DNA from 2 places in the Stenotrophomonas sp. YJH_SMC_80 genome. Region 2 is predicted to be linked to the other one. Evidence: riboswitches for the same ligand, from Rfam matches in the RefSeq annotation. Region 2 holds a riboswitch; the other holds the start of a gene.

Region 1 (3,378 bases), on a different contig from region 2:
GGGTGTCGAAGAAGTCGCCACCGACCTGCACGCCGGCATTGCGCAGCGCTGCGGCCAGGATCGAGGCCAGGCGGTGCGTGCGGCGGGCAATGCGGGTCAGGCCTTCCGGGCCGTGGTAAACGGCGTACATCGAGGCCATCACCGCCAGCAGCACCTGCGCGGTACAGATGTTGGAGGTGGCCTTCTCGCGGCGGATGTGCTGTTCGCGGGTCTGCAGGGTCAGGCGGTAGGCCGGGTTGCCCTGGGCATCGATCGAAACGCCGATCAGGCGGCCCGGCATCGAGCGCTTGTAGGCGTCACGGCAGGCCATGAAGGCGGCGTGCGGGCCACCGAAGCCGAACGGCACGCCGAAACGCTGGCTGTTGCCGACCACGATGTCCGCGCCCCATTCGCCCGGGGCAGCCAGCAGGGTCAGGGCCAGCAGGTCGGTGGCCACGGCCACCAGGCCGCCGCGTGCGTGCACGGCATCGACCAGCGCCTTGTAGTCGCCGACCTGGCCGAAGGTGTCCGGATACTGCAGCAGCAGGCCGAACGCTTCTGCTTCCAGTGCTTCGGCCGGGGTGCCGACGCGCAGCACGATGCCCATGGGCTCGGCGCGGGTACGCAGCAGTTCCAGGGTCTGTGGGTGCACGGCGTCGTGCACGAAGAAGGTGTCCGACTTCGATTTGGCCGAACGCTTGGCCAGAGTCATCGCTTCGGCGGCGGCGGTGGCTTCGTCCAGCAGCGAGGCGTTGGCGATTTCCATGCCGGTCAGGTCGGCGCACAGGGTCTGGAAGTTGATCAGCGCTTCCATGCGGCCCTGCGAGATTTCCGCCTGGTACGGGGTATAGGCGGTGTACCACGCCGGGTTTTCCAGGATGTTGCGCAGGATCACGTTCGGCGTGTGGGTACCGTAGTAACCCTGGCCGATGAAGCTGCGCAGCACGGTGTTCTTGTCGGCGATCGCACGGATCTTCGCCAGTGCCTGCACTTCGGTCATCGACTCCGGCAGTGCCAGCGGTGCCGGCGACTTGATCTTGGCCGGCACGATGGCGTCGGTCATCGCATCCAGCGACGCGTGGCCGACGACGTCGAGCATCTGCGCGATCTCGGCGTCGTTGGGGCCGATGTGGCGCTCGACGAACGCGTTGTGGTGCTCGAGCTCACGCAGGGAAGGGGTGTTCTGGGACATGGCGAAGGATCCGTCAGGAAAGGGCACACGCACGGGCACAAGCCGCCGGTCGGCGGTCTGCGGGGCGCCCCTCTGTCCTTTTGCCTGAGAGTTTAAAAGCGCGGCGGACCGCAGCTTCGTGCCCCTTCGGCGCCGGATCGAACCGGTCTCTCCAGAGTTGTGTTACGGGTGGTATCGGGCCTGAGCGATTACGGGCGTTGCGCCTTCGGCAGCGGTGTTCCGCTTCTCCCACCGTGTTGCCCCCCGATTATAGCCCGTTGCGGGCGCGGCGGCCGCCTTCGGACCTGGCGGCCGCGCCTGAATGGCCGATGGCCCGTCCGTGCGTTTTGTGCACTGCTGCATGGCATCAGGCGCAATCCCCACCTATGATGGGCGGATACCCGAATTCATCTGGCGCCGTCCCTGCTGCAGGGGACCGGCGCCCGCCGTGCGTGCCGCGCATGGCCCTGCCGGACGCCTTCCATGACCGCCGCTGTTGCTCCCTCCACCCGCCGCATGGCCCTGCTGCTCGCCGGCCTGGCCATGTTCGGTCCGTTTTCGATCGACACCATCTTCCCCGCGTTCCCGCAGCTGGCCCAGCGCCTGGCGGTGGACGAAGTGGCGGTGCAGCAGACCATCAGTGTGTACCTGCTGTTCTACGGCCTGATGAGCCTGGCGCACGGCCCGTTGTCCGATGCCTGGGGCCGCAAGCGGGTGATCCTCGGTGGCCTGGTGGTGTTCGTCGGCGCTTCGGTCGGCTGTGCGCTGTCCACCGACCTGACCACGCTGCTGGCGTTCCGCGCGCTGCAGGGCCTGTCAGCGGGCGTCGGCATGATCGTCGGCCGCGCGGTGATCCGCGACCTGTACCACGGACACGACGCGCAGCGCCTGATGAGCCAGGTATCGATGCTGTTCGGCATCGCTCCGGCCATCGCACCGATCATTGGCGGCTGGATCCTGCTCAGTGGCGCCGGCTGGCCACTGATTTTCTGGTTCCTGGTGATGTTTGCGCTGCTCCTGCTGGCGGCCACCGCACGCTACCTGCCGGAAACCCATCCGGTGGAGGCACGGGTGCCGTTGTCACCGCGCGTGCTGCTGCGTGATTACGTGCGCATCGGTTTCAACCCGCGGTTCCTGCGCCTGGCGCTGGCCGGCAGCATCGGTTTCGGCGGCATTTTCCTGTACATCTCCTCGGCGCCGGTGTTCGTGATGCAGCACCTGCATCTGGGCGAGGGTGGTTTTGCCTGGCTGTTCATCCCCACCATCGGCGGCATGACCACCGGCTCGTTCCTGTCCGGGCGCATGGCCGGGCACACCACGCCCACCCGCCAGGTGTCCATTGGTTTCGGCCTGTGTGCGCTGTCGGTGCTGCTGAATGTCGGCTACGTGGCGCTGTCGCCGCAGTTCGTGCTGCCGTGGGCGGTGCTGCCGATCTTCCTGGGCGGCATGGGCATGGCATTGATCTTCCCGATCCTGGCGCTGGCGGTGCTGGACATGTACCCGCATCAGCGCGGCCTGGCCTCGTCGCTGCAGGCCTTCGTGCAGCTGATGATCAGCACGGTGGTGGCCGGCGTGGTGTCGCCGCTGCTCAGCGCCAGCCCGCTGCACCTGGCACTGGGGCAGGCCGCGTTCTTCGCCGCCGGCTTCGTGTTCTGGTACTGGGAACACCAGCGTGAACGCGCGGCACAGGCGGCCTGCACGGGCCATTGAGCAGCGCGCAGGGGTAGGGCCGGCCGCTTTGCCCGCAACGCTTGCGAAGAGGAACGACCGGACTAGGCTGGGCACTCCAGCCAGCCGGTGCGTGGATGCACGACAGCCAGCCAATCCGATGTCGTTGCATGAGGTTCCCCATGGCTGCGCAGCAGACCTACCGCCTGTTCGAGGTGGCGCTGAAGGAGCGCCGCGTTCTTTCCCCTTCCCTGGACCGCATGGTGTTCACCGGTGCCGACGTGGCGCGGATGAAGACCGAAGGCCCTGACCAGCGCATCAAGGTGTTCTTCCCCTTGCCCGGCCAGGAGGTACCGCAGGTCCCCAGCGGTGAAGACTGGTACCCACGCTACCGGGCCCTGCCGGACGACAAGCGCCCGCCGATGCGTACCTACACCATCCGCCAGTTGCGCGCGGAGCAGGGCGAGGTCGACGTCGATTTCGTCATCCATGGCGAAACCGGCCCCGCCTCGCGCTGGGCCATGCACGCCCGCCCAGGCGACCGCGTGGTGCTGCTGGCC
Region 2 (3,378 bases):
GCACCTGGGGCGGCTGCAGCTGTCGGGCGTGCTGGCCTGGTGGTTCTGGCTGGCCGCGCACGTGTTCTTCCTGATCGGCTTCCGCAACCGCATCGTAGTGCTGCTGAACTGGGCCGTGGCGTACTGGAGCTACCAGCGCAGCGCGCGCATCATCTTCGGTGATGACCAGGAAGACCGGCGACCCCGACGGTAGTGCCGGCCGCTGGCCGGCTGCCGCGCGGTCCGTCCCCTCTCCGCAGGAAAGGGCTCTGACTCCAACATCATCCATGCATGGCGTGGATCTACCGCTTCATCGGGCCGCCGGGCACCCGCCGTTTCGACCATGCGCGGCAGAAGTCCTCCTTCCTTGCGGTGTCGGCAATCTGCGCGGCACTCCAGTTGCGGGTAATCCAGATCGTCAGTGCCGTGCTGCTCAGATGCCAGCGCAGCATGTCGTGCCGTGGCTGCCGCCAAAGATGGCGGCGGGCAATCCAGAACGCCTCCCGTTCCACCTCTGGCACCTTCTTCTTCATCGCGTCGTCGTCGAAGAACTGCGCGGCGAAACTCCAGGGATTCATCGGCTGAAATCCTGTTCGCGGTTCACTGCTGCACGCAGCCACACCACTGGGCGCGCGGTCCGCCGGCTGCGGCCGGCCTTCCACCAGCGCCAGCCCGAACAGGTACAGCAGGCCAGGCAGCATTGCGATGCCGGCGGCCAGTACGACGACGGAGACCCATGCCTTACCGGCGGCACGCATCGCGCTCACTTCGCCTTCGGTTTCGGGTACCACAACGCGTTGACGATGACCCAGCGCTGGTCGAAGCGCCCCATGTGGAAGTAATCGACGAACCACGGCGTTTCCAATCGCACCGAGGCGGCATTGCCGGTCACGTCCAGCACCGTGCAGCGGCGGTCCCATTGATCCTTCGGGGTTTTCAGCGCGCCCTGCTTCGTCAGCGCGACCAGTTCTTCCTTCGACATGCGGCGCAGGCCCAGCCGCTCGTCGGGCGTATCGCCGAGGACCGCGCGCTTGGCCAGGTCCGGGTGCAGCGAACGGGCCACGCGCTGCGGGTCGGCTTCCAGCTGACCGTCCACGTAGTCATGGCAGGTGGCTTCGATGGCCGCGAGGGTGGCCGGGTCGACAGCCGGACTGGTTGACGCGGAGAGAGCGAACAACAGGGCGACGGTGGACATCCGGGTCTCCAGCGCTGAGGGCTGGGCGATCATCGCATGGCGGCACAGAGGCATCCATGTATGCCATGGATCTACAGGGACCGAGCATCCACCGCCTGCAGCCAGGCCAGCTTGCGTTCGCGCGGCTGCTGCTTGAGCTGCCATTCGGCGCGGGAGGCGGCGGCCCGGTCCGGGTACTCGCGCACGGCCAGCACCCGCAGCGGCGGCCGGGCCCGGGTGTAGCGCGCGCCCTTGCCAGCCTGGTGGGCGGCGAAACGCGCGTCCACGTCGGTGCTGATGCCGGCGTAATAGCTGCCATCGCGACATTCGAGCAGGTACAGGAACCACGGGCGGAGGGACGGGGCCATGCCCGGATTATGCCGTGCTGCACTGCAGCGGATATACTGGCGCCCGAATGCAGGAGAGAGGCGCCGCGCTGGCGCCCGCCGAAGGCGCAGGCTCCCATGATCGCTCAGGCCGGTGGGCTGGAATCCCACCAACCATGCATTCGACTCGCCGAGCTGGAGAGAGGTCACCGGGCATGCCCGGGACGATCCGCCGAAGGGGCACGCGGCCCATGCCGCTGAACTCTCAGGCAAAAGGACAGCGGGAGCGGCACCGGTCATCGTCATTCCGTCATTGCGCAGGCAATGGCGGCGTCCGCGCATGGCCGGCCCCACCGCGCCCGGAGCCTGCCCCATGCTGCTGTCCATCATCTACCTGATCGCCATTTCCGCCGAAGCCATGACCGGCGCGCTGTCCGCCGGCCGCCGCCGCATGGACCTGTTCGGCGTGGTCATGATCGCCTGCGTCACCGCACTCGGCGGTGGTTCACTGCGCGACATCCTGCTCGGCCACTACCCGCTGGGCTGGGTGAAGCATCCCGAGTACCTGGGCTTCACCGTGTGCGCGGCGCTGATCGCCACCTGGGTGGCGCGCTGGATGCACCACTTCCGCCGCACCTTCCTGGTGCTCGATGGCCTGGGCCTGATCGCCTTCACCCTGATCGGCTGCTCGATTGCGCGCGAAGCCGGCCATGCGATGCCGATCGTGCTGATCGCCGGCATGCTGACCGGCGCGTTCGGCGGCGTGCTGCGCGACATCCTCTGCAACGAGGTGCCGCTGATCTTCCAGAAGGAGCTGTACGCGATCATCGCGCTGCTGACCGGCGCGGCCTACCTGTTGCTGCTGCACTGGGGCGTGGCCGACGCCACCGCGATCCTGTGCTGCCTCGGCGGCGGCTTCGCGCTGCGCCTGCTGGCGATCCACTACCGCTGGGAAATGCCGAAGTTCGTGTACCACGACGAAGTGCATTGAGGTTCGCGCGGCGGAATCCGCACCACCCCGGCGATGTACCTGGCGCTGTCGCTCATGCGCAGCGCCAGGCGCATCGCCGGTGCAGATGGGCCGGTCTCCAACTCCGACCGGCCCTGATCGCGGCCGCACCCCCGCAGGCACTGGCCGCCATCCACACACGTGCCGCACTCAAGCGGCTTCGGACACCTTCACGTCGCGACGGGCGCGCACGGCCGCGGCCAGTCGCTCCAGCACCGTCACGGTGGTGTCCCAGTCGATGCAGCCATCGGTGATGCTCTGCCCGTAGACCAGCGGTTGGCCTTCCACCAGTTCCTGGCGACCACCGACCAGATGGCTCTCGATCATCACACCGACGATGCGCTGTTCACCGTCTTCCAACTGAACGGCGATGTCCTCGATCACCTTCGGCTGGTTGTCCGGGTTCTTCAGGCTGTTGGCATGGCTGGCGTCGATCATCAGACGAGTCGGCAGCTTGGCCTTGGCCAGCGCCTGGCAGGCCTCGGCGACACTGCCTGCATCGTAGTTCGGCTGCTTGCCGCCGCGCAGGATCACATGGCAGTCCGGGTTGCCAGTGGTCGACACGATGGCGGTGCCGCCCTGCTTGGTGACCGACAGGAAGTGATGCGGATTGGAGGCCGCACCCACCGCGTCGGCGGCGATCTTCACGTTGCCATCGGTGCCGTTCTTGAAGCCGACCGGGCACGACAGCCCCGAGGCCAGTTCGCGGTGCACCTGGCTTTCGGTGGTGCGCGCACCAATGGCGCCCCAGGCCACCAGATCGGCGATGTATTGCGGCGAGATCACGTCGAGGAACTCGACGCCGGCCGGCAGGCCGAGCTTGTTGATGTCGCGCAGCAGGCCACGGGCGATGCGCAGGCCCTTGTCGATCCTGAAGCTGCCGTCCAGGT

What was found. A riboswitch is a leader RNA that binds a small molecule or an ion and turns the genes downstream of it on or off. The one in region 2 is predicted to bind glycine.
Region 1: another riboswitch for glycine. It lies ahead of gcvP (aminomethyl-transferring glycine dehydrogenase); the one in region 2 lies ahead of AC5P99_RS19555 (trimeric intracellular cation channel family protein).

The regions. Positions count from the first base shown of each region.
Region 1 covers NZ_JCAFVP010000001.1:503,803-507,180, forward strand. The annotation lists gene gcvP (aminomethyl-transferring glycine dehydrogenase) at 1-1,171, opposite strand, end outside; glycine riboswitch at 1,234-1,336, opposite strand; gene AC5P99_RS02170 (multidrug effflux MFS transporter) at 1,634-2,860, shown strand; gene AC5P99_RS02175 (siderophore-interacting protein) at 3,001-3,378, shown strand, end outside.
Region 2 covers NZ_JCAFVP010000018.1:37,724-41,101, forward strand. The annotation lists gene AC5P99_RS19535 (NAD(P)/FAD-dependent oxidoreductase) at 1-193, shown strand, start outside; gene AC5P99_RS19540 (hypothetical protein) at 282-737, opposite strand; gene AC5P99_RS19545 (nuclear transport factor 2 family protein) at 743-1,174, opposite strand; gene AC5P99_RS19550 (GIY-YIG nuclease family protein) at 1,246-1,521, opposite strand; glycine riboswitch at 1,562-1,651, shown strand; glycine riboswitch at 1,665-1,770, shown strand; gene AC5P99_RS19555 (trimeric intracellular cation channel family protein) at 1,853-2,470, shown strand; gene AC5P99_RS19560 (3-deoxy-7-phosphoheptulonate synthase) at 2,639-3,378, opposite strand, start outside.